DNA from 2 places in the Rhizobium sp. 01N48 genome. Region 1 is predicted to be linked to the other one. Evidence: riboswitches for the same ligand, from Rfam matches in the RefSeq annotation. Region 1 holds a riboswitch; the other holds the start of a gene.

Region 1 (12,125 bases):
AAGGATGCCCCAAACCACCACGAAAGCAAACAAATCCAAGCGCGATTTCCGTGACATATCATCATCTTGAGCTGTCACGCCCCAAGATTGCGTGTCTGAATATGCTTGCTTCTTCCCGGTGGGACCAGAAGTAAAGTCACCCGACGGATCCGACCGTCTCATCCGGGCCTGACTGACCCGGCTCCGGCTTCGGCCGGAAGCGTAACAGGGAGTTTTTGACAAGAATGACGATCCAGCAGAAAAAGCCTTCAGCAGCCCGCCATGGTTTCAAGACCGGTGAATCGATCGTGTACCCCGCTCATGGCGTCGGTACCATCACCGCTATCGAAGAGCAAGAAGTTGCCGGGATGAAGCTCGAACTTTTCGTAATCGATTTCGAGAAGGACAAGATGCGCCTGAAAGTGCCGGTCGCAAAGGCCATGAGCATTGGCATGCGCAAGCTTTCCGAGACGGATTTCGTCGAGCGTGCTTTGAAGGTCGTGCAGGGCAAGGCGCGCGTCAAGCGCACCATGTGGTCCCGTCGCGCGCAGGAATACGATGCCAAGATCAACTCCGGCGACCTGATCTCGATCGCTGAAGTCGTTCGCGACCTTTATCGTGCCGAAAACCAGCCGGAACAGTCCTATTCCGAACGCCAGCTTTACGAAGCAGCGCTTGACCGCATGGCGCGCGAAATCGCCGCCGTCAACAAGCTCTCGGAAACCGAAGCTGTTCGCCTCGTCGAAACGAACCTGAACAAGGGTCCGAAGCGCGGCAAGGCTGTGGAAGAAGATGAAGCAGAAGAGGAAGAAGCAGCCTGATTTCAGGCTTTCTTCTCACCAAAAAACCCGGCCATCGTGCCGGGTTTTTTTATTGGAACCTTTTCCACAATCGCGCGTTTACAGACTGTCACCACGGACTTCCGGGAGAAAGCAATTTCGCTGGAGGTCCGGTTTTCATGTCAGGATGCGACGAGGAGCGGATCATGCCTTCCACAAATTGCCGGTTTGGCAACGTGAAGAAAACGGTCTGGGCTCGCGGCATAACCAGCACATAGCAGTAACTAGGGCCTCTCTCTGAGACGTCCAGAGTTAGAGGCCTTCATATCTTCCAGCCATGAATTTGATCCGGTCCGCAATGTCCGGAAGCAAGCCTTGTTTGCCCTTTTTCAGGGCTAAAAGTCTGAACTCAGGAGACCGATATGAAGAACATGTCTGCAGACCGGCGCATGATCAAGATCGCCATGGCGGCTCCCTATCTTGCCCGCGAGGAAGAACACGACCTCGCCGTCCGTTGGAAGCACAACGACGACCGCGGGGCACGCAACCAGATCGCAATGGCGCATATGCGCCTCGTCATTTCCATGGCCGCGAAATTCCGCAACTTCGGACTTCCCATGAGCGACCTTGTCCAGGAAGGCTATGTCGGCCTTCTGGAAGCCGCCGCCCGCTTCGAGCCGGAGCGCGATGTCCGCTTCTCCACCTATGCAAGCTGGTGGATCCGTGCCTCGATCCAGGATTACATTCTCCGCAACTGGTCGATCGTGCGCGGCGGCACCAGCTCGGCGCAGAAGGCGCTGTTCTTCAATCTGCGCCGCCTGCGCGCCAAGCTCGCCAAGGGCGACACGCAGCTGACGCTCCAGTCGATCCACCAGGAGATCGCGGCAGCGCTCGGCGTCAGCCTCTCCGACGTTCAGACCATGGATGCGCGCCTTTCCGGCAACGACGCCTCGCTGCAGGCACCATCAGTGTCTGGCGACGCCGACAGCGCCGAGAAGATGGATTTCCTCGTCAGCAACGAGCCTCTGCCCGATGAACAGGTCACCAACATGATCGACGGCGAACGCCGCCGGGTGTGGCTTGCTTCCGCGCTCACGCATCTCAACGAACGCGAGATGAAGATCATCAGCGCCCGCCGCCTTGCCGAAGATGGCGCGACGCTGGAAGAACTTGGCGCCGACCTCGGCATCTCCAAGGAGCGCGTCCGTCAGATCGAAAGCCGCGCCATGGAAAAGCTGCGGACCGCGCTCGTCAGCGCCGATCCGTACATGGCCGCGCACTAACCCCGATTACTCCGAGATTACTCCCCAGTGATGCAACTGGCCCGGCGCAAGCCGGGCCTCTTTTTATTCCGAGATGATTTTGACACGATCGCCGGGCGCCACCGAAGCGCCGGTCGGCAGGGCGTTGATCAGCTTGAACAGGTCGAGCTTGCGATCCGTGCCCATCATCCGCGCCGCAAGCGTGGTGATGTTGTCGCCCGGCTGGACCGTCAGCACGCGCACCCGGAGCGGCTTCAGCGAGGCGGCCTCGGCGGGCGTCATGCGCCGGAAGCTGGAGCGCAGCACATCGGCGGTCGATTGCAGCGCGGTGCTTCCCTTCGGCACGGCCGTGAGGAAGCGGAAGATCTGCGAATTGTTGCGCACCACGGTCACGTCGAAATCCCAGCGGTCGGCGCTGGCGCGCGCGGTGGCGGCCTCCATGCCGTTGACAGTGATCTGCCGGATGGTCGACGGATCGAGCCCGGTGACCCAACCGCTCGAGATATAATTGGTCAGCGACTGGTTCTGGTTGTCGGCCACGCCGTCGAAGCGGATAGCGATGTCGCCGGGACCGGTCGCCATGACCGCCTCGACCTTGTTGTCGATCTTGAAGTCCGGCGGCACGTCGAAGCGGATGCCGAGACCACCATGCAGGAAGGTCTGGCCGCGAACATAGCCCTCTTCGGGGCTGTCGCCGTAGAGCAGGCCATCGATGCCATCGAGATAATATCCGCGCCCGGTATCGCCAACCTTGCCCTCCTGGCCGAAGGCGCGGGCATGATCACGCGCAAGCTCGATGCGCTGCGCCGAATTCGGGTGGCTCGACAGGAAGTCCAGGCTCTGGTCGGCATCGGGATCGACCGACATGAAGCGGCTGTAGCCGGCCATGGAATCGAGGAAGCGGCTGGCCGCATAGGGATCGTAGCCGGCTTCGCCGAGCATGCGCACGCCGATCACGTCGGCCTGCAATTCCTGCTGGCGCGAGAAGGCGGCAAGGCGCAGCTTGCCGCGCGCCAGCGCCTGCTTGCCGGCAATATCGCTCGACAGCACTTCGGCGACGACGCGGCTGGCGATCACTTCCGCCTCTTCGCGCTTCTGCCGCTCGATACCGTGATTGGCGGTGACGTGGCCCATTTCGTGCGACAGCACGGCGGCCACTTCCGACGCATCATTGGCAAGCGCCAGAAGGCCGCGCGTGACATAGAGATAGCCGCCGGGCAGCGCGAACGCGTTGATCGCCGGCGAATTCAGGATGGTGATGCGGTAGGACTGGCTCGGATTTTCCGACACCGCCGTCAGCGCGCCGGCAATGCGCGCCACCAGCCGCTCGGTCTTGGCGTCCTTGTACTCGCCGCCATAGCTGGCCACGATGCGCGGATGCTCGCGCGCGCCCATGGCGGCACGCGGATCGTTCTTCTGCACCTCGTCGACGATCTGCGGATTGGACGAAGGGCCGACACTGGGCTGATAGGATTGTTCCAGCGCCGACTGACAGCCGTAGAGCGCCACGGTGGAGGCGGACAGGATCGACGCCCGTCGCGCCCAGCGGCACGCTGCGAAGAACACATCACTGGAAGGCGCGGGCAGTTTCCACGTCGTCATGCGGTCCAGTCTGGCTCTCCGAGTCATCGCGCTTCTCGGCCGGCTCGCCGTCATGGCGCCCCGGTCGTCTTCATCAAGGTTCAACAGGCGTACGCCCCCGTTTCCGCAGTGCACAATCGAGGGCCCAAGTCTTTGCTTTAGCTGATTTCCGCATCGGTTGCATAGCGAGACTCTGCCTAAATATGGCGGCTTTATACTTTAGCAAGCCTAACGTGGTTAAGGAGTTCTCTGGGTCGCCGCAAATTATGGCGAAAGTGCCGTTGTCTTGTTAAGATTCGTCGATCCGCAGAAATTGCCGCAGCGCGGAATTGTTCTCCCCCGTCGAAAACCGGTCGATCGGCTCGGCCACCGCCACCCTGCCCTGATCGATGAAAATCGCATAGTCGGCAATCCGCCTGATCTCGTCGGCATCGTGCGACACGATCACAACCGTGTTGCCGCTGTCGCGGTGCATGGCCAGAAGCAACCCCGCCATGTCGCGGCGCAGGCTCGGATCGAGCGCGGCGAAAGGTTCGTCGAGCAGCAGGATGGGGCGCTGACGCACCAGCGCCCGGGCAAACGCCACCCTCTGCCGCTCGCCACCCGAAAGCGTCGCCGGCATCCGCTTTTCGAAGCCTGACAGCCCGACCTTCTCGAGCGCCGAGGTGATGGCGCGCCGATCGGCATCGCTAAGTTTCAGCGCCGGATGGATGCCGAGCCCGATATTGGTGAAGACATCGAGATGCGCAAAGAGATTGTTGTCCTGAAACACCAGCGACACGGGACGCTCGGCCGGATGCTGATGGCCGATATCCTTGCCCTTGAACAGGATCTGCCCTGCATCCGCCGTATCGAAACCGGCCAGCAGATTGAGGAAGGTCGACTTGCCCGCGCCCGATGCGCCGGTGACGCCGATCACGGCGCCCTCGGGCAGCGCGCAATCGAACACGAATGAGTTCTGGCCCAGCCGCAGCGTCACGCCGCGCATCTCGATGGCATCAGTCATGCGATAGCGCCTCCCGCTCCGGTTCATCTGCCACGCCCGAGCCCATCGTGCCCGAAATCGTCAACAGCAGGCAGATCACGCCGAGGATCAGCGCCAGCCCATCCGCATCATTGGTGCGATAGCTGCCGAGACTGGAATAGACCAGCCACGGCAGCGTCACGAAACTATCCGAACCGAATAGCGCCACGGCGCCCAGATCGCCCAAGGACAACGCCGTGGCAAACGACAACGCCGTCAGCACCGGCTTGCGCAGATCCGGCCACGAGATCAGCCTCAGCTTGGCGAGGCCGGAGATGCCGAGGCTGGCGCTCAGTCGCTGCGTGCGGCGCTGGTGGATTGCGTAGGCCGGCTCCAGCACCCTGACGACGAAAGGCATCGCCATCAGCGCATTGATGGCAACGACGAGGACCGGCGCCACGACATTGACGTCACCGACATCACGCGCCGCCAGGAACCATCCGGTGGCGAGAACGATAGGCGGGAAGAGCAGCACAAGCGACGAGGCAGCACCCATGGCCGCAAGGAAGGATCGCGTGCCATGCCGCGCTCTTTTCTCAAGCGAAAGTGTATGGCGCGCACGCACGAGCGGCATCGACAAAGCAAGCGACAGCAGGGCCGACGAGAGCGCCATCACGCCGCTTGTGGCAAGCGCCTGCCAGAAGATCGCTTCGCCGACAAGCTTTACCAGATCGGCGCGCAGGCCGGCGATGATGATGAAGAGCAGCGGCAGGCCGAGGAACAGCACCGCCAGCGCAAGAAGCGCGCGATCGGCGACCCAAGCACCGAGCAGCGTGCCATCCGGCCGCCGGATCGTGCGGCCCGCTGTCAGCCCCGCATCGCCTGATGCCGGCAGCAGCGATAGGATGCCGAGCACCACCGCCGTCAACGCGATCTGCAGCAGGGACAGGCCCACCGCGCGGCCAGGATCGAAATCGAAGCGCAGCGACTGGTAGATCGCCACCTCGATCGTGGTCGCCGCCGGTCCGCCGCCGAGCATCAGCACCAGCGTGAAGCTGGTGGCGCAGAGCATGAAGATCAGCCCGGCCACGCCCGGGATCACCGAGCGCAGCACCGGCCACTCGATGAAGCGGAAGACGGAAACCGGCCGCATGCCGAGACCGCTCGCCACCAGCCAGTATTCGCCCGGCACCCGCTCCAGCGCCGCCAGCATCAGCCGGCAGGCAAGCGGCAGATTGAAGAAAACATGCGCCAGCAGAATGCCCGACAGGCCGTAGATGCTGACGGGTTGGTCGATACCCGCCCATGACAGCATCGTGTTGACGACGCCCTGCCGGCCCCAGATGCCGATCAGTCCGAGCGCGCCGATCAGCACCGGCAGCCCCATCGGCACGGCCATAAGCCGGATGATCCAGATGCGGCCGACAAATCGCGGCTGCCGCGCCAGCGCCCGTGCGACCGGAATGGCCAGCACGACCGACAGCAGCGTCGAAAGTGCTGCCTGCAGAAGCGTGAAGCGCAGAACGCGCAGGATGTATGGATCGGAGAGGATCGCGCCAACAGGCATGCCGTCGGTGGAGATCAGCAGCGACAGCGTCGCGACCGTCACGAAAACGAGGATGGCGGCGAGACTGAGCGCCCCGCCGGCCAGCGCATATCGTCTTTCGGACGGCGCAAGAAGCATCAGTCCATGCTCATCAATTCATGCTCATGGCGGCCAGCCACTCGCCGATCCAGGCCTTGCGGTTCTTGGCGACCTCATCCGAGCTCATCAGGAAGGTCTTCGACGGGTTGACGAGCTTGCCGAAAGCATCCGGCAGCGGCTCCGAGGTCTTGGACACCGGCATCATCCAGTTGTTGGTCGGGATCGTGTCCTGGAAGCCAGGGGTGACCATGAACTTCAGGAAGTCCTGCGCCAGCGCCTTATCCGGCGCGTTCTTCAGGAGACCTGCGACCTCGATCTGGATGTAATGCCCTTCGGAGAAAGCGGCTGCCTGGTAGCGATCCGTGTTTTCCGAAACCATGTGATAGGCGGGCGACGTCGTGTAGGAGAGCACCATCGGCGCCTCGCCCTTGGTGAACAGGCCATAGGCCTCCGACCAGCCGGGCGTCACTGTCAGCACGCGCTTCTTGAGCTTCGCCCAGGCTTCCGGCGCCTTGTCGCCGTAGACCGACTTCACCCAGAGCAGCAGGCCAAGGCCCGGCGTCGAGGTGCGGGGATCCTCGATGACGATCTTCTGCGCGGGATCGCCGTCGACCAGTTCCTTCAGGCTCGCAGGCGGCGTCTTGATCGTCTGCGTGTCGTAGATCACGGCGAAATGGCCGTAGTCATAAGGCACGAAGACATCATCCTTGAAGCCGCCGGGGACCTGCAGCGCGCCGGTGTCGACGCCGCTCGTATCGAACAGGCCGGTGGCCTTGGCTTCGGTGATGAGGTTCGTGTCGAGGCCGAGCACGACATCGGCCTTGGTGCCTGATCCCTCGAGCTTCAGACGCGACAGCAGCGCCACGCCATCCGCGACGCTGACGAAATTGACCGTGCAGCCGCAGGTCTTCTCGAACGCCGCCTTCACCTTCGGGCCGGGACCCCATTCGGAGGTGAAGCTCTCATAGGTGTAGATGGTGAGCGCCTTGTCGGCCGCGAGCGCTGCCGTTGCCGAAAAGCCCGCCAACAGCATGGCAGCGCCGAGCGCATAGGTCTTGAAATGGGTCATGACACCTCTCCTCTAGGTTCATTGAAGGGGAAAAGGGCGGTGCCTGGTGTCACGCGTCTAATCCCTCCGCCGGTGTTAGCCGGATCAGGTTCCGCGGGTTGGCTTCTGCAAGCCTCTCAGCCAAGCATCTGGGAAGATACGAGGCACCCCGTTAGAGCGTCGCAAGGTGTATATCCGTAGCCGGCGTCTGGCAAGTGCGGACGTCGGCCGGGGTTGGTGTGCTATTCGGCGGCCTCGGCGGCGGCTTTCGCGGGCGCAGCACCACCCGTGCGCGGCAATTGCACCGGCTTTAGCATGAGGGCCGCGAGCAGGCCGATGAAGGCAATGAGGCACGAAGTCATGAACAACGGCACGAAGGCGCTGGCATAGGCATCCGCCACCGCCTGGCGCGCGGCCTCCGGCAAAGCCGCCATCATCTTCGGGGTCAGCTGCTCGATATTCTCGACACCGGGGATCGACATACCCGTGCGGCCGAGCTGCGAGCCGATGATGGCCCCGTAGATGGAGATCGCGATCGAGGCCCCGCCCATGCGCGACAGCGTTACCGATCCGGTCGCCGCACCGACATCGCGAGCAGGCGCCGCATTCTGCACGCCGATGATCGGCACCTGCTGCGCGAGACCGATGCCGATGCCGTGCACCGCCATGATCGCGCCGATGATCATAACCGGTGTTCCGGCATGCACCTGCGACAGCAGCGCGAAGGCGACAGTGCCGAAGGAAAGGCTGGCGACGGCGAACGGCTTGTAGCGTCCCGTCGCCGAAATGAACCGCCCGGCCGACAGCGAGCCGCATACGATGCCCCCGGTGAGAAGAATGAAGAGCGCACCGGCCGCCGAGGGCGAAAGACCCGTCGTCGTCTGCAGGAACAGCGCAAAGTAGTTGACCATGCCGATACCGATCGCGCCGCTCATGACCGACATGACCAGCAGCAGGCCGAATGTCGGGTTACGAAACAGCGACAACGGAACGATCGGCTCGGCGGCGCGCCGCTCCACCAGCACCCAGGCGATGGCACAGACGATGCCGAGCGCGATGATCGCAAGATTGCCCGGTGCGACGAGCGAGCCGAAAAGCTGGCTGCCATCGGCGGCAAGCACGATGCAGCTGGTGGTCATCGCCAAGAGTAGCGCGCCGGCATAATCGATCTTGGGGCGGCGGTTCGGCTTGCGATAGGGCAGCATGAAGGCCAGCCCGGCAATCACGATCGCGCCGATCGGTACGTTGACGAGAAAGATCGAGCGCCAGCCGAACAGATCGCTCATAGCGCCGCCGAGGACAGGCCCGATGGCGCCGGATGCCATCAGCACAAGGCTGGAATAGCTCTGGTATTTCGCCCGCTCGCGCGGCTCGAACAGATCGGCGTTGACGGCGAAGATCGACACCATGATGCCGCCGCCCCCGAGCCCCTGCAGCACGCGCGCCGCGATCAGCGTATCCATAGACACCGCCAGACCGCACAGTGTCGATCCGACGGTGAAGATGATGATCGCCGCCATCATCACGTATTTGCGCCCGAAGAGATCACCGAGCTTGCCGTAGAGCGGCATGACGGCGCTGACGGCAAGGAGATAGGCCGAGCCGATCCAGCCGAAGCGCTCGATCTGGCCGAACTCGCCGACGATGGTGGGAAGCGCGGTGGCGACGATCTGATTGTCGAGCGTGGCCATGAAAAGCGCGGCCATCAGGAAAAGAAAGAGAATGAGCCGGCGACGGGGATCCGTGACCAGAGGCTGCACGGCGACTTGCATGTTCATCGGGTGATCTTTCAGGGTTTCGTCGCATTTATGTGCTATCAGCATATAAATGTCAATGTCACATAAATGACAACAGCATGTTTTCTTGCGCGACAGTTCCTGCTATCGTCCCGCACATGAATGACACCGCAGAAGAAACCCGCGAGCCGGACGCCGCGATCGAGGACATCGTGCATATCGGGCAAAGCATGACCCGTATGCGGATGATAACGGGGCGTCGCCTTATCGCCCGCCTCGCCATCGCCAAGGTGGCGCCGGATATCGAGCTCTCGCATCTGGACGTGCTCGATGCCGTCATGCGCGCCTCCGAGCAAGGCGAGGTCACTGTCGGCACCATAGCCGAGGCCATGCGCATCGACCCCTCGCGCGCCAGCCGCATCGTCGCCGATATGGTGGGCAGAAACGTCCTGCAACGCGCCGCCTCGCAGCAGGATGCAAGGCGCATCCTCGTGGAGGTCACGCCTTTCGGCCAGCGGCTCCTGCAGGAACTGAAGGCCCAGAAGCTCGCCATCATCAAGGACGTCATCGCCGATTGGTCGGCGGAAGAGGCGGAAGCCTTCGCCGGGCTGTTCGACAAGTTCATGGGTGGTTTCGAGCGCGTGTTCGCCGTCAAGGACAAGAACCTGCCACCCGCCCCAAGCCTCGGAAAATAAGCGCACGAATTGATCTGAATCAATCTATTGATTGGCGTCATTTCCTAAAGCTCTGCTGGACGTAAAATTCAGGAGAGAATCAGTGAACCCCCGCCATTTCAAACTCAAAGCCATTTTTGCAGCCGCCGCTCTCGCCAGCGCCGCATTTCCGGCTATGTCCGCCGACCTGACCCAGCCGACCGCGGCACAGGAAGCGACACAGAGCCAGAGCCCCTGGATGATCCGCCTGCGCGCGCTCGGCGTCATCACTCAGGATTCCGGCTACGTTGGTGGCGTCGCGGGATCGGATCTCTCCTATTCGGACACCGTCATTCCTGAATTCGACGTCACCTACTTCTTCACCGACAACATCGCCGCCGAACTCATTCTCGGCACGACGTTCGCCAACGTCACCGGCGAAGGCTCGATCGACGGGCTCGGCAAGGTCGGCAAGACCTGGCTGCTGCCGCCGACGGTGACGCTGCAGTATCACTTCAACGACTTCGGCAACTTCCATCCCTACGTCGGCGCCGGCATTAACTACACCATCTTCTACAACGAGAAGGGCAAGAGCGCCCAGAGCCTCGACATCGACAACACCTTTGGCGTCGCGCTCCAGGCCGGCTTCGACTACATGTTCGACGAGCACTGGGGCCTCAACGTCGACGTCAAGAAGATCTTCCTGCGTCCCGACTTCAACGTGAACGTCGGCGGCGCCGACATGACCGGCAAGGCCAAGCTCGATCCCTGGCTGATCGGCGCCGGTGTGACCTACCGGTTCTAAGCCCAGTCTTTCACGCAGAAACGCTTGAGGGCGCGGACAAACCATGTCCGCGCCCTTTCCCTTTTCCTCAGCTTTGCGCTATGGGCAATGCCCATGAGCCAATCCACCTTCACCATCCTGCTCGGCGGCGAGCTGCACATGACGGAGCGCCTTCGCGCCGCCGTATCCGGCAGCCGTTTCATCGCGGCCGATGGTGGCATGCGACATGCGCTGGCGCTCGATGTCAGGCCGGAGCTCTGGGTCGGCGATTTCGATTCCACGCCGGATGATCTGACGGCCGCTTTCTCGGATATTCCCAGAAAGCCCTACCCCGCCGCCAAGGCCGCCACCGATGGCGAGATCGCCGTGTCGGAAGCCATTGCACGCGGCGCGACGCGGCTGATCCTCGTGGGTGCCCTCTCTGGCGACCGCTCCGACCACGCGCTGCAGCACCTGCTCTACGCCGTCAGTCTGGCAGAAACCGGTCTCGATGTGCTCCTGACCTCGGGCACGGAAGAAGCCGTGCCGCTGATCGCCGGCAGCATCACCCTCGACCTGCCGAAGAACAGCCTGTTTTCCGTGCCCGCCTTCAGCGAACTCAACGGCCTCTTCATCGAGAACGCCCGCTACCCGCTCAGCGATTTCCATTTGCCCTTCGGCTCGTCACGCACCATTTCCAATGTCGCGGAAGGCCCCGTGCGCTTCTCGCTTGAAAGCGGCCGCGCCATCGTGCTCGCCCGCCCTTACGATCTTTCCGGAGTCTGATTTTTGGCGCCCCCTATCCTTAAACTCGACGATATCTTCCTGAGCTTCGGCGGCGCGCCGCTTCTGGCCGGCGCTGCCCTGCAGGTGGAGCCCGGCGACAAGATCTGCCTTGTCGGCCGCAACGGCTCCGGCAAGTCGACGCTCCTGAAGATCGCCGCCGGCATGGTGGAAGCCCAGTCCGGCGAGGTGTTCCGCCATCCATCGTCGACCGTGCGCTATCTCGAACAGGCGCCCGATTTCGCCGGCTACAGCACGGTGCAGGCCTATGCGGAAGCGGGCCTCGGGCCGGGAGACGACCCTTACCGCGTCACCTATCTTCTCTCGCATCTCGGCCTTACCGGCGAGGAAGACCCGAAGAACCTCTCGGGCGGCGAAGCGCGCCGCGCGGCTCTTGCCCGCGTTCTCGCGCCAGAGCCCGATATCCTGCTGCTCGACGAGCCGACCAACCATCTCGATCTCCCCACCATCGAATGGCTGGAAGGCGAACTTCAGAAGACCCGCAGCGCGCTGGTGCTGATTTCGCACGACCGTCGTTTCCTCGAGAAGGTCTCGACCGCCACCGTCTGGCTCGATCGCGGCACCTCGCGCCGCCTCGACCGTGGCTTCGCCCATTTCGAGGCCTGGCGCGACCAGGTGCTCGAGGCCGAGGAGATGGAGCAGCACAAGCTCGGCAAGGCAATCGAGCGCGAGGAGCACTGGCTACGCTACGGCGTTACCGCCCGCCGCAAGCGCAACATGCGCCGCCTCGGCGAGCTGCAGACGATGCGCGCCAGCTATCGCGGCCACAAGGGTCCGCAGGGCACCGTGCAGGCCACCGTCTCCGACGCGCAGGAATCCGGCAAGCTCGTCATCGAAGCCGACAAGATCACCAAGACCTATGGCGAGCGCCCGATCGTCACGCCGTTTTCGATCCGCGTTCATCGCGGCGA
Region 2 (12,125 bases), on a different contig from region 1:
ACCCTGATCAGCGGCATTGGCGCGGCTGCGCTGATCAGCATCCCGATCACCTATCTGCAGGACCTGATCGCCGAGCGTCCGGGATTGGGCAGCGCGCTCATCTCCGTCAACATCTTCATCAGCGCCGGCCTCAGCGCATTGCTCTTTGCCATCGGCACCGCAGTCAGCAGCTACTCCGGCACGGCCTTCATCGGCGCGCTTGCCGGCGTGATCGGGCTGGCGATGCTCTTGTATTTCGATCGGCTGGGGCGTCGCTGAGCCCCGCTGGTAGCGCAATGTTGAACTGACGAGCGGAAACGGTCGTGTAGTATTGCCGCCGAAACGGATGGATGGAGGATCAATCATGAATCGGCTGACCGCGAAGGACTTCCCCCAGGAACTGCTCGAACTCTACGATTATTATGCGCATGGCAGGATCACCAAACGCGAATTCCTCGACCGAGCGAGCAAATTCGCCGTCGGTGGCCTGACCGCCGCCGCGATCCTCTCCTCGATGAGCCCGAACTATGCCTTAGCGACGCAGGTGGAGTTCACCGACCCCGATATCATCGCCGAATACATCACCTATCCCTCGCCGAACGGAAATGGAGTTGTGCGCGGCTATCTCGTTCGCCCGGCGAAGGCCGAGGGGAAGGTGCCGGGCGTTGTTGTCGTGCATGAAAACCGGGGGCTCAACCCCTATATCGAAGACGTTGCGCGCCGCGTTGCCAAGGCCGGCTTCATTGCGCTGGCCCCCGATGGCCTGACGTCGGTTGGTGGCTATCCGGGGAATGATGAGAAGGGCCGCGAACTGCAGCAGACGGTCGATCCGCAGAAGCTGATGAACGACTTCTTTGCCGCGATCGAGTTTCTGATGAAGAGCGACCTGACCACAGGCAAGGTCGGCATTACCGGCTTCTGCTACGGTGGCGGCGTCGCCAATGCCGCAGCCGTTGCCTATCCGGAACTTGGTGCCGCCGTGCCGTTTTACGGCCGTCAGCCAACTGCCGACAGCGTCGCGCACATCAAGGCGCCGCTGCTTCTCCACTACGCCGAACTCGACAAGGGCATCACCGACGGCTGGCCGGCCTATGAGGCGGCGCTCAAGGCGGACAAGAAAGTCTACGAGGCCTATGTCTATCCCGGTGTGAACCACGGCTTTCACAACGACTCGACCCCGCGCTACGACGAAGCCGCCGCCAAGCTCGCCTGGGAACGGACTGTGGCCTGGTTCAAGAAATATCTGGTCTAGGCGCTGCCAAAGAGGCTTCCGACCGCCCATAGTGGCGATCGGAGCGTAGTGCATCCGATCAGTAGCCGACCAACAGGTTCTGTCCGAAATCCGGCTGAACGCCCAGTATCGGCCCGACCCGCTTGACGATATCGGCCACCATCGGTGCTGCGGTTTGGGCGGCGAAGTTGAGGTTTTGCAAGCCCGTCAACGGTTGATCGACGAATGACAAAACCACGTATCGCGGGTTTTGCATCGGGAAGCCCGCGAGGAAAGAGTTGAAGCTCAGCTTGTGTGAATAGACGCCGTGGATAACCTTGTTGGCCGTCCCGGTCTTGCCGCCGACATGGAAGCCGGGGACATCGGCGGTTCGCCCTGTGCCCTGCTCGCCGTTCAGCTTGAAGAGATATCGGATGGTGTCGCTGGTGCTCTTCTTGACGACGGCTTGCTCGGTCTTCGCAGCCTCTTCGCGCGTGCGCGGCAGGAAGGTCGGCTCGATCAGTTCGCCGCCATCCAGAAGAGCCGCGCCGGCGACTGCCGTCTGCATTGGCGTCGTGGCAACGCCGTGACCGAAGGCGGCGGTGAGGGAGTTGATCTTCTTCCAGACCCTCGGCTGGCTCGGCGCTTTTACTTCCGGCAGCTCCGTCTGCATCTTCGAGAGCAGGCCGAAGCGGGTCAGATAGTCTTTCTGAATATCCATGCCGACGACATCCATCATCTTGGCGGTGCCGACGTTTGACGAGTAACGGAAGATTTCGGGGATCGACAACACGCGCCGCGGCACGTCGCGGTCGTCGTGGATCGTGAAGCCGCCGTAATGGAGAGGTGTGCTGGCGTCGAACGTATCGGACAGCTTGATCTTCCCAGTGTCGATCGCCATTGCGATCGAGAAGGTCTTGAAGACGGAGCCCATCTCGTCGGTACCATTCGACATCCGGTTGAGCCAGCCTTTGTCGCCATCTGCTTGCGGATCGTTCGGATCGAAGTCCGGCGCCGAAGCCATGGCGAGCACCTCGCCGGTGTAGATATCAAGGATAACGGCTCCGGCCGATTGCGCCTGATACCGGCCGATCGCATCGGCCACCACGTCGTGCACGGCGTTCTGCGCGCGGATATCGATGGAGAGCTTCACCGGTTCCAGGCTGCCGGCGATTGTGAGGCCCGTCGAGGCGAGTGCGGAGAGGCCCTGGTCGTCGAGATATTTCTCCATGCCGCTGACGCCGTGATTGTCGATATCGACATAGCCGAGGATATGCGCAGCGGTGCGGCCGCCCGGATAGAAGCGCTTTACTTCGGGGCGGAAGCCGATGGCGGGAATGCCGAGCTTCAGCACTTCGCTCTGCTGCTTGGGGCTCAGCTGGCGCTTCAGCCAAGCGAAGTGCGAATGACGGTTGGAGAGTTTTTGAAATGTCGAGCGCTTGTCGAGATCGGGAAAAACGGTGGCGAGCTTTTCGACGGCATCATCGACGTCGACGATCTTGATCGGTTCGGCGAACATCGACACGGTGCGGATATCGGTCGCAAGCAGCTCTCCGTTGCGATCCAGGATATCGGGGCGCGATGCGACCGACGAAGGCTTGGGCAGGATGGCGGAGGTGGAGTTGTCGCCGTGCACGCCGTAATAGATGAGCTTGCCGCCGATGACGCCGTAGGCAAGCACAAGCACGGTGCCCAATATCGCCAGGCGCGATCTCGGCGTGGGCGCCTTGCGGCGTGGCTTTACCAGGCGCTTGCCACCATCGCGAGAGCCGAATTCCAGGCTGACGAGCCGCCCGCTTCTGGATGCTAGAGTTTGAAGAATGGACATCGGATCCAGCTTGCCAAATAGCGCGCATACGAATTGTTAGTACGCATCAGCTAGCGCCGAGATCGTTAATGCGGTGTTAACGAATTGCCTCGGCTTGGCTCATTTCACAAAGAAGTCATTCCAAGGTCGCCACCTTTCTACTGAAGGTGGCGACGTCGCGAGGGCCAGTGCTGCTATTGCTTGTCCGACGCCCTGTCTCGAAGAACGCCGCTGCGTATCAGCCGATCGACATGAGGCTCGCATTGCCGCCGGCGGCAGCGGTGTTGATTGAGGTAGAAACCTCTTCCAGCAGCCAGTTCAGGCAATAGGCTTCGGGATTGCGCTCCAGCTCCGCCGTCGAGGCCGCCTGCGTCAGGAGCAGCGGGCCGGACATGGCCGCGATTTCCTGCTGCATCGAGGCAATGCGCGCGCTGTCGCCTTCGATGAGCGCGCCCGAGAGAATCTCGCTCGTGCTCCTGCCGTTGCCGAAGTGGATACGCTGGGATACGCTCGATGGAAGGCCTTTCAGGCTGTTGCGAAGGCTGTCACTGCATTCGATGAATGCCTTGTTGCCTGTTGCCAGAACCGATGAGATCTGGCGATGCAGGCCGACTTCCGAGACCGGTGCGCAGAAGATGGTGCCGCGCGAGTGCAGCGCGTAGATGTTGCGCTCGCCGACGGGGCCGGTGAGCTCGCTCTCCAGACCAAGCGCCGATTGGCTGCCAAGATTGCGGGCCATCTCGGCCTCGTCATGCAGTTCGCGCTCGTCGAGCCACTTGGCGAAATCCGAAAGCGCGGGATCGCTATAGACCGAGCTGTGCTGAGGCGGGATCGGCGGTGTATTCACCAGGCGGCCGAGATAGAGCGGTCCGCCGGCCTTCGGGCCAGTTCCGGAAAGCCCGCGCCCGCCGAAGGGCTGAACGCCGACCACGGCGCCGATGACGTTGCGGTTGACGTAAACGTTGCCGACCGCGATGCGGGAGGTCACGCGGGCGATCGTCTCGTCGAGGCGCGTGTGCAGGCCGAAGGTCAGGCCATAGCCCGTGGCGTTGATCTCATCGACCAGCCGGTCCAGATCCTGCCGGCGCCAGCGGATGACATGCAGCACCGGCCCGAACACTTCGCGCTTCAGTTCGGCGATGTTGTTGAGCTCCACGATCGTCGGGGCGACGAATGTGCCCTGCTGTGTCTCTGTCGGCAGCTCGATGCGTTCCACCTGGCGGCCAAGCGCCTGCATCGATTTTACGTGGGTCTCGATGATTTCCTTCGCGTCGGCCGTAATGACGGGGCCGATATCGGCGGAGAGGCGATTGGTGTTGGCGATCGTCAGTTCGCGCAGCGCGCCCTTCAGCATCGCCAGCGTGCGGTCGGCGACGTCGTCCTGCAGGCAAAGAATGCGCAGCGCCGAGCAACGCTGGCCGGCGCTGTCGAAGGCCGATGCGATGACATCGCCCACGACCTGTTCGGCAAGCGCCGAGGAATCGACGATCATCGCGTTCTGGCCGCCGGTTTCCGCGATGAGCGGGATCGGCTTACCGTCGGCCGACAGGCGCTTGACGAGTTCGGCCTGGATCAGCCGGGCAACTTCGGTCGAGCCGGTGAACATGACGGCTGCTGTCTCCGGCGCCGCGACAAGGGCCGCACCGACGCTACCTTCGCCCGGAACCAACTGCACGACATCCTTCGGAATGCCCGCCTCATGCAGGATCCTGACGGCCTCGGCGGCAATCAGCGGCGTTTCCTCGGCGGGCTTCGCGAGAACTGGGTTGCCGGCAACGAGGGCGGCCGCGACCTGGCCGCTGAAGATCGCCAGCGGGAAGTTCCATGGGCTGATGCAGACGACGGGCCCCAGCGGCGCGTGTGACGGCCCCAGCGTGCGGCGCGCCTGTTCGGCGTAGTAGCGCAGGAAGTCGATCGCCTCGCGCACTTCGGCAATGGCGTTTTGCACCGACTTTCCGGCTTCGCGGATGATGAGGCCGAGGAGCGTCTCCATGCGCGTCTGCATGATATCGGCCGCGCTGTCGAGCACCGCCGCACGGTCTGCGGGCGAGACGACGGCCCAGGATGCGGCTGCCGCCTTCGCCGCCTGCATTGCTGCTGCGACTTCGAATGGCGTTGCCTCACGAACCTGGCCTACCGCGTCCCTATGATCGGCGGGGTTGAGTACGTCGCGGGCGCCGTTGATGTCGGTCGCTTGGCTGGGCAGCGCGCGCCAGCCCTTGGTGGCGCTTTCGCCCAGCAGATGGGACAGGTGGTTGAGCACCGTTTCGCTGGAGAGATCGAGGCCGGCGGAGTTGACGCGGCTTCCGTAGAGTTCGCCGGGGAGCGAGATCTTGTCGTGCTTCTGGCCGACGATCGGCATCTTCGAGACGATCTCGGCCGGGTCGGCGATCAGTTCGTCGATGGAGACGTTTGGATCGGCGATCCGGTTGACGAAGGAGGAGTTGGCGCCGTTCTCCAGCAGGCGACGCACGAGATAGGCAAGCAGCGTTTCGTGGGTGCCGACGGGTGCGTAGATGCGGCAGGGGCGGTTCAGGTTTTGCCGGCCGACCACCTCGTCATAAAGCGGCTCGCCCATGCCATGCAGGCACTGGAACTCGTATTTGCCGACATAATAATCCGAGCCGGCCATCTGGTAGATGGTTGCCAGCGTTTGAGCGTTGTGGGTCGCGAATTGCGGGAAGACCGCATCGGTCGCCGCCAGAAGCTTCCTGGCGCAGGCGACATAGGAAACGTCGGTGTAGATCTTGCGGGTGAAAACAGGGAAGTCCGCGAGGCCATCGACCTGCGCCCGCTTGATCTCCGCATCCCAGTAGGCGCCCTTGACGAGGCGCACCATGATCCGACGGCCGGCGCGGCGCGCGAGGTCGATGATGAAATCAAGCACGAATGGGCAGCGTTTGCCATAGGCCTGGACGACAAAGCCCATGCCGTTCCAGCCTTCCAGCTCGGGGTCGAGGCAGAGCGCTTCCAGAAGGTCGAGCGACAGTTCGAGGCGGTCGGCCTCCTCGGCGTCGATGTTGAGGCCGATGTCGTAGGACTTGGCGATCAGCGCCAGCGCCTTAACCTTCGGCAGTAACTCGTCCATGACGCGGGCGCTCTGCGTGCGTGCGTAGCGCGGYTYCAGCGCCGAKAGCTTGATCGAGATGCCCGGGCCTTCATAGATGCCGCGCCGATCAGACGCCTTGCCGATGGCGTGGATCGCGGTCTCGTAATCCTTGTAGTAGCGTTTCGCGTCCGCGCCCGTGGTCGCGGCTTCGCCCAGCATGTCGTAGGAGTAGCGGAAGCCGCGCTGCTCGAGCGGCTTTGCCCGCTGCAGCGCCTCGTCGATGGTCTCGCCGGTAACGAACTGCTCGCCCATCATCCGCATCGCCATGTCGACGCCGCGGCGGATCACCGGCTCGCCGCAGCGGGCGATCAATCGGGTCAGAGCCGCAGAAAGGCTGCGATCGGCGACCGTCGATGTCAGCTTGCCTGTCACGACGAGACCCCAGGTCGCGGCGTTGACGAAGAGCGAGCGGCCGCCGCCGAGATGCGCCTTCCAGTCGCCCTCGGAAATCTTGTCGCGGATAAGCGCGTCGCGCGTGGGCGTGTCGGGGATACGCAGCAGCGCCTCGGCCAGGCACATCAGCGCGATGCCCTCCTGGCTGGAGAGCGAATATTCATGCACCAATCCTTCGACGCCAGTTCCCTTGTGCTTGGCGCGCAGGGCCTCGATCAGCTTGCGGGCGGTGTCGGCAGCGGCTTTCCTGACGTGATCGGGGAGGGCGGCTGCTTCAATCAGGCGTGGCACGCAGATCGTCTCCGGCGTGCGGTAGGCAGCCGTGATGGCGCGGCGCAGATCGCTCTGTTCTCGGATCGGAGTGGCGAATCCATCAAAGGGATTTGCAGAGCCGTTGCCCTGCTCTACTGTGACTTCGACTGCTGCCGCGTCGGTGGTGATTGCCATGCTGGGCTCCTGATCCGCTGATGTCGCGAAGTTAGCAGATTTCAAAAAGTCAATTTCACTTGATTTAGAACGTTCTAGTCTTTAGTTCGCTATTCAATATTCATATTGGAGGAAATTATTGTGGCGAGCGCGGGAAATGTCAGGGAAATCGACCAATTCGATCAGCGCATCCTCGACGCGCTCGTCGCCGATGGCAGGATGTCTGTGACCGACCTCGCCAAACGCGTGGGTCTGTCCAACACGCCCTGCCAGGTCAGGCTCAAGCGGCTGATCGAGGATGGCTACATTCTCGGCTTCCGCGCCATCATCGACGTCAACAAGCTCGGCCGCAACCATGTGGCGTTTACCGAGGTGAAACTCTCCGACACCAGGGAGAACGCGCTGAACGCTTTCAACGTTGCCGTCCGTAAGCTGCAGGAGGTGGAGGAGTGCCACATGATCGCCGGCGCATTCGATTATCTCCTGAAGATACGTACGTCCGATATCGCCAATTATCGCCTCGTTCTGGGCGAAAAGATCTCCAGCCTCCCCTTCGTCGCCAACACATCGACCTTCGTTGCGATGGAGGCGATCAAGGAGAACGGCGCCTGATCGGAGGCCGATTGCCAGCTCTGGGCTCCTGTCATTTTAGCGCGTGACAGCGGTCGGCTTCTCTGACAAAACAGGCCCATTGAGAGACAGGGGCGTTTGCCGACGGCAGACTGAGAAGTACCCTTTGAACCTGAACCAGATAATGCTGGCGGAGGGAGTCGCTCGGACCCTTCGGCAGTGCTATCAGGGTCCCCGCGTCTTGCCCCGCCCGAAAGGGGCATGATGAAAGACGACAGATCTCCCGGTTCGATGCTCGATGCCATGCGCGCGCAAAGGCCGCTCGTTCAGTGCATCACCAATTTCGTTGCGATGAACATCGCCGCCAACGTGCTGCTCGCAGCCGGCGGTTCGCCTGCCATGGTGCATGCAGAGGAAGAGGCCGGCGAGTTCGCGGCGATCTCCAGCGCGCTGACTGTTAACATCGGCACGCTCTCGTCGAGTTGGTTGAACGGCATGCGTGCCGCTGCCAGATCGGCGGGCGAAAACGCCAAGCCATGGGTCCTCGACCCTGTCGCCCATTATGCGACTGCCTTTCGCAGACAGGCCGTCGCGGAGCTGCTGGCGCTTCGCCCGACCATCATTCGCGGCAACGCGTCCGAGATCATCGCGCTCGCCGGTGGCGAAAGCCGGGGGCAGGGCGTCGATAGCCGCGACCCCGTGGAGCAGGCGGAAGCTGCCGCCAGCCATATCGCAGACAAGCATCAGGCCGTGGTGGCGGTGACCGGCGAGGTCGATTTCGTCACCGACGGCGCGCGCGCCTGCCGCATCGAGGGCGGCACTTCGCTGATGCCGCAGGTGACGGCGCTCGGTTGTTCGCTGACATGCCTCGTCGGTGCCTTCGCCGCCGCAAGGCCCGGTGCTCCGTTCGAAGCGACGATATCGGCACTCGCCATGTTCGCCGTCGCCGGCGAAGAGGCGGCGCGGGTCACTGACGGACCGGGGTCATTTTCGTGGCGGTTCCTCGATGCCCTAGCGGCGATAGACGGCGCCGCGATCGACAACAATGCGCGGGTGCGGATGCTATGAGCAGGATCGATCTCTCGCTCTATCTCGTCCTCGATCCCGAGCTCTGCGCCGACATCGGCATGGTCGAAACCGCAAGGCGCGCCGTCGCCGGTGGCGCGACGGTCGTGCAGCTTCGCGACAAGCACGCCTCCACCGCGCGCATGATCGAGACCGGCCTTGCTCTGAAGGAGGTGCTTGCCGGGACCGACGCCTTGCTTGTCATCAACGATGATGTCGAGGCGGCCGTCGCGATCGGCGCGGATGGTCTGCATGTCGGCCAGGACGATATGGTCGTGCGCGCCGCACGCGAGCGGGTCGGACGCGACATGATCCTTGGCCTGTCGGTGGAGACCGAGGCGCTCGCGAGGGCTGTCGATCCGGCATTGGTCGACTATGCCGGCATCGGCCCGGTCTTCGCGACGCCGACCAAGCCGGATCACAAACAGCCGATCGGCTTCGACGGCCTTGCACGTCTCGTCGCTGTCTGCCCGGTTCCATCCGTTGCGATCGGCGGGCTGAAGCTGGCGCATGTCGGCGGTGTTTTTGCTGCCGGTGCCGACGGGATCGCCGTCGTCTCGGCGATCTGCGGCACATCAGATCCTCGCGCCGCCGCCCGCGAGCTTTCAGAGGCTATTCAAGGGAGATCACGATGATCCGCAACGTTCTCTCCATCGCCGGATCCGATCCATCGGGCGGCGCGGGCATCCAGGCGGACCTCAAGGCCTTTGCCGCGCGCGGCGTCTATGGCATGGCGGCGCTCACCGCGTTGACAGCGCAGAATACGCAAGGCGTATCCGGCGTTCACCTCGTGCCAGCAGGTTTCGTCGCCGATCAGATCAAGGCCGTGTTTGCCGATGTCCGGGTCGATGCCGTGAAGATCGGCATGATCGCCAATGCTGAAATCGCCGATGCCGTCGCCGGCGTTCTCAAGCTTCATCCCGGCATCCCGATCGTGCTCGATCCCGTCATGGTGGCCAAGGGTGGGGCGAAGCTTCTCGACCCCGCTGCGGTCGATGTGCTTCTGCGCCGGCTGCTGCCGCTTGCGACTCTGCTAACGCCCAATCTGCCTGAGGCAGCCGCGTTGCTCCACACCGATGTGGCCGAGAGCCGCCGGGAGATGGGCGAGCAGGCCGAAGCGCTGCGCGCTTTGGGACCCGCTGCCGTGCTTGTCAAAGGCGGCCATCTCGAGGGCGACCAGAGCCCCGACGTGCTGGCAACGGGAGACGGCCTCGCCTGGTTCGAGGCCGCCAGGATCCCGACAGCAAACACCCATGGCACTGGCTGCACGCTGTCGAGCGCGCTTGCGGCCGAGCTTGCCAAGGGCGCGCCGCTGCCAGATGCGGTGGCCTCCGCAAAAAGCTATCTCGCCAGCGCGGTGGCTGCGGCCGGCACACTTGACGTTGGCTCGGGACATGGCCCGGTCCAGCACTTTCACGAACTTTGGACGACAGCGAAAGGAGACGCGAAATGACAATGCCGATCAGTGAGCAGACGGTGATCGTAACCGGTGCAGCGCGCGGGCTCGGCGCGGCGATCGCCAGGGCTTTTGCCCGCGAGGGCGCGAAGGTGGCGATCAACTATCGCAACAGCTGCGAGCAAGCCGAGGTGCTGGCGAAAAGCCTCGGCGAGCGGACGCATGCTTTTCAGGCCGATATCCGCGACGGCGCGGCCGTGCGCGAACTGGTGGCGGATGTCACGCGCACGCTGGGGGCACCGACGACTGTGGTGCACAATGCGCTCGCCGATTTCAGCTTCAACGGCGATGCACGCCCGAAGCTCGGCGAGCTCAGCTGGGAGGAGATAACCAAGCAGCTTGATACGGCGGTGAAGGGAGCTCTGAACCTCATGCAGGCAACCCGCCCGGCCATGGCCGCTGCCGGCTTCGGGCGCGTTGTCACGATCGGCACCAATCTCTTCCAGAACCCGGTCGTGCCATATCATGACTACACGGCGGCGAAGGGTGCGTTGTTGTCGCTGACCCGCACGGCCGCGGCCGAACTCGGGCCCGACGGCATCACCGTGAACATGGTCTCAGGTGGGCTGCTGCGCACCACCGATGCCAGCGCCGGGACGCCCGAGGCGGTGTTCGATCTTATCGCCGCCAGCACGCCGATGCGCCGTGTGACGACGCCGGAGGAAGCCGCCGACGCCGTGCTGTTCTTCGCCAGCCCCTGGGCGCGGGCGGTTACCGGCCAGAACCTGATTGTTGACGGCGGCCTTGTGTTCGGCTGACGTCTTTTAGTTCAACATCACGACTTGACCGCGCCTGCGGTCAAGCCGGCGATGATGTGCTTCTGCGCCAGGAAGAAGACGATGACGGTCGGCATGATTGTCAGCGTGATGAAAGCGAGCACCAGTTGCCATGCGGTGCCGAATTCGCCGCGATAGACCATGATGCCGAGCGGCCAGGGGTACATCTTCTCCGAGTTCAGCATGATCAGCGGCAGGATGTAGCTGTTCCAGCTGCCGACGAAGGAGATGATGCTGACCGTCGCAATGATCGGTCGAGAAAGCGGAAGGCAGATATGCCAGAAGAAGCGCATGTAGCCGCAGCCATCGACGACGGCCGCCTGGAACAATTCCTCCGGAAGGTTGCGAAAATAGTTCCGGAACAGGAGTATGCTCATGCCGAGCCCGAAGGCCACCTGCGGCAGCACCACGCCCCAGTAGGTGTTGAGCAGCCCGAGATCGCGGATGCGGATGAAGAGCGGCAGAATGGCGGTCGCGGCCGGAAACATCAGCCCGATCAGGAAGTAATTCAGCAGGAAGTCTGCGCCGAAGAAGCGGACATGCGCGAAGGTGAAGGCCGCCATCGCCGATACCGATACGGTAAGGAAAACGGTCAGCGCCGCGATGAGCAGCGAGTTGACCATCTGTCGCCAATAGCGATCGCCGAACAGGATGTCGGTGTAATTTTCGACATGCCACTCCACCGGCAGGCCGAACGGATTGGTGCGCAGGTCGCCCAGATCCTTGAAGCCGCCAAGCGCTGTGGTGACCAGCGGGATCAGGACGATGGCCGATATGATGACCAGCGACGTGTAGAGATAGGCTTTGGTGCCGGCATTGAGCCGGTCGGATGAAACGACGTCAGTCATGGCGCATGAATATCCGTTTGTAGCTGAAGGCGAGCGTTACGCAGATCAGGAAAAGCACGACGCCGACGGCGCTTCCGAGCCCGACCTGCATGCGGGCCACGCCGAAGTTGAAGAGGAAGGTCACCATCGTCTGCGTGGCATTGAACGGACCGCCGCCCGTCAGAGGCATGATGAGGTCGAACAGCTGCAGCGAGCCGACGACGGCGAAGAAGACCGAGAGGCGCACCGTCGATCCAAGCAGCGGCAGGGTGATATAGCGGAACCGCTGCCAGCCGCTGGCACCATCGATTTCGGCGGCCTCCAGCACGCTCTTGTCGAGCGATTGCAGTCCGGCGATGAACAGCATCATGTGGAAGCCGAAGTATTTCCAGACGATCACGCCGAGTACCGCGTACATCGCCAGATCCTTGTCGGCCAGCACATAGGGTGTCTCGACGCCGAGCAGATGAGCGATCGAGGCGAAGAGCCCATAGTCGCCGTCGTAGA

The links. A riboswitch is a leader RNA that binds a small molecule or an ion and turns the genes downstream of it on or off. The one in region 1 is predicted to bind thiamine pyrophosphate.
Region 2: linked by a shared signal. The riboswitch ahead of thiM (hydroxyethylthiazole kinase) and the one ahead of thiB (thiamine ABC transporter substrate binding subunit) in region 1 are both predicted to bind thiamine pyrophosphate.

The regions. Positions count from the first base shown of each region.
Region 1 is NZ_JBFTQT010000005.1:100,173-112,297, forward strand. Features, by position in the region: gene AC1DOG_RS12265 (CarD family transcriptional regulator) at 225-800, shown strand; gene AC1DOG_RS12270 (RNA polymerase factor sigma-32) at 1,181-2,041, shown strand; gene AC1DOG_RS12275 (M48 family metalloprotease) at 2,105-3,649, opposite strand; gene AC1DOG_RS12280 (thiamine ABC transporter ATP-binding protein) at 3,891-4,607, opposite strand; gene thiP (thiamine/thiamine pyrophosphate ABC transporter permease ThiP) at 4,600-6,249, opposite strand; gene thiB (thiamine ABC transporter substrate binding subunit) at 6,263-7,243, opposite strand; TPP riboswitch at 7,324-7,440, opposite strand; gene AC1DOG_RS12295 (MDR family MFS transporter) at 7,501-9,036, opposite strand; gene AC1DOG_RS12300 (MarR family transcriptional regulator) at 9,153-9,689, shown strand; gene AC1DOG_RS12305 (OmpW/AlkL family protein) at 9,772-10,452, shown strand; gene AC1DOG_RS12310 (thiamine diphosphokinase) at 10,540-11,196, shown strand; gene AC1DOG_RS12315 (ABC-F family ATP-binding cassette domain-containing protein) at 11,200-12,125, shown strand, end outside.
Region 2 is NZ_JBFTQT010000002.1:75,582-87,706, reverse strand. Features, by position in the region: gene AC1DOG_RS04150 (MFS transporter) at 1-258, shown strand, start outside; gene yghX (YghX family hydrolase) at 344-1,231, shown strand; gene AC1DOG_RS04140 (peptidoglycan D,D-transpeptidase FtsI family protein) at 1,290-3,017, opposite strand; gene putA (trifunctional transcriptional regulator/proline dehydrogenase/L-glutamate gamma-semialdehyde dehydrogenase) at 3,235-6,945, opposite strand; gene AC1DOG_RS04130 (Lrp/AsnC family transcriptional regulator) at 7,066-7,536, shown strand; TPP riboswitch at 7,615-7,710, shown strand; gene thiM (hydroxyethylthiazole kinase) at 7,759-8,562, shown strand; gene thiE (thiamine phosphate synthase) at 8,559-9,194, shown strand; gene thiD (bifunctional hydroxymethylpyrimidine kinase/phosphomethylpyrimidine kinase) at 9,191-10,012, shown strand; gene AC1DOG_RS04110 (3-oxoacyl-ACP reductase) at 10,009-10,773, shown strand; gene AC1DOG_RS04105 (carbohydrate ABC transporter permease) at 10,791-11,639, opposite strand; gene AC1DOG_RS04100 (carbohydrate ABC transporter permease) at 11,632-12,125, opposite strand, start outside.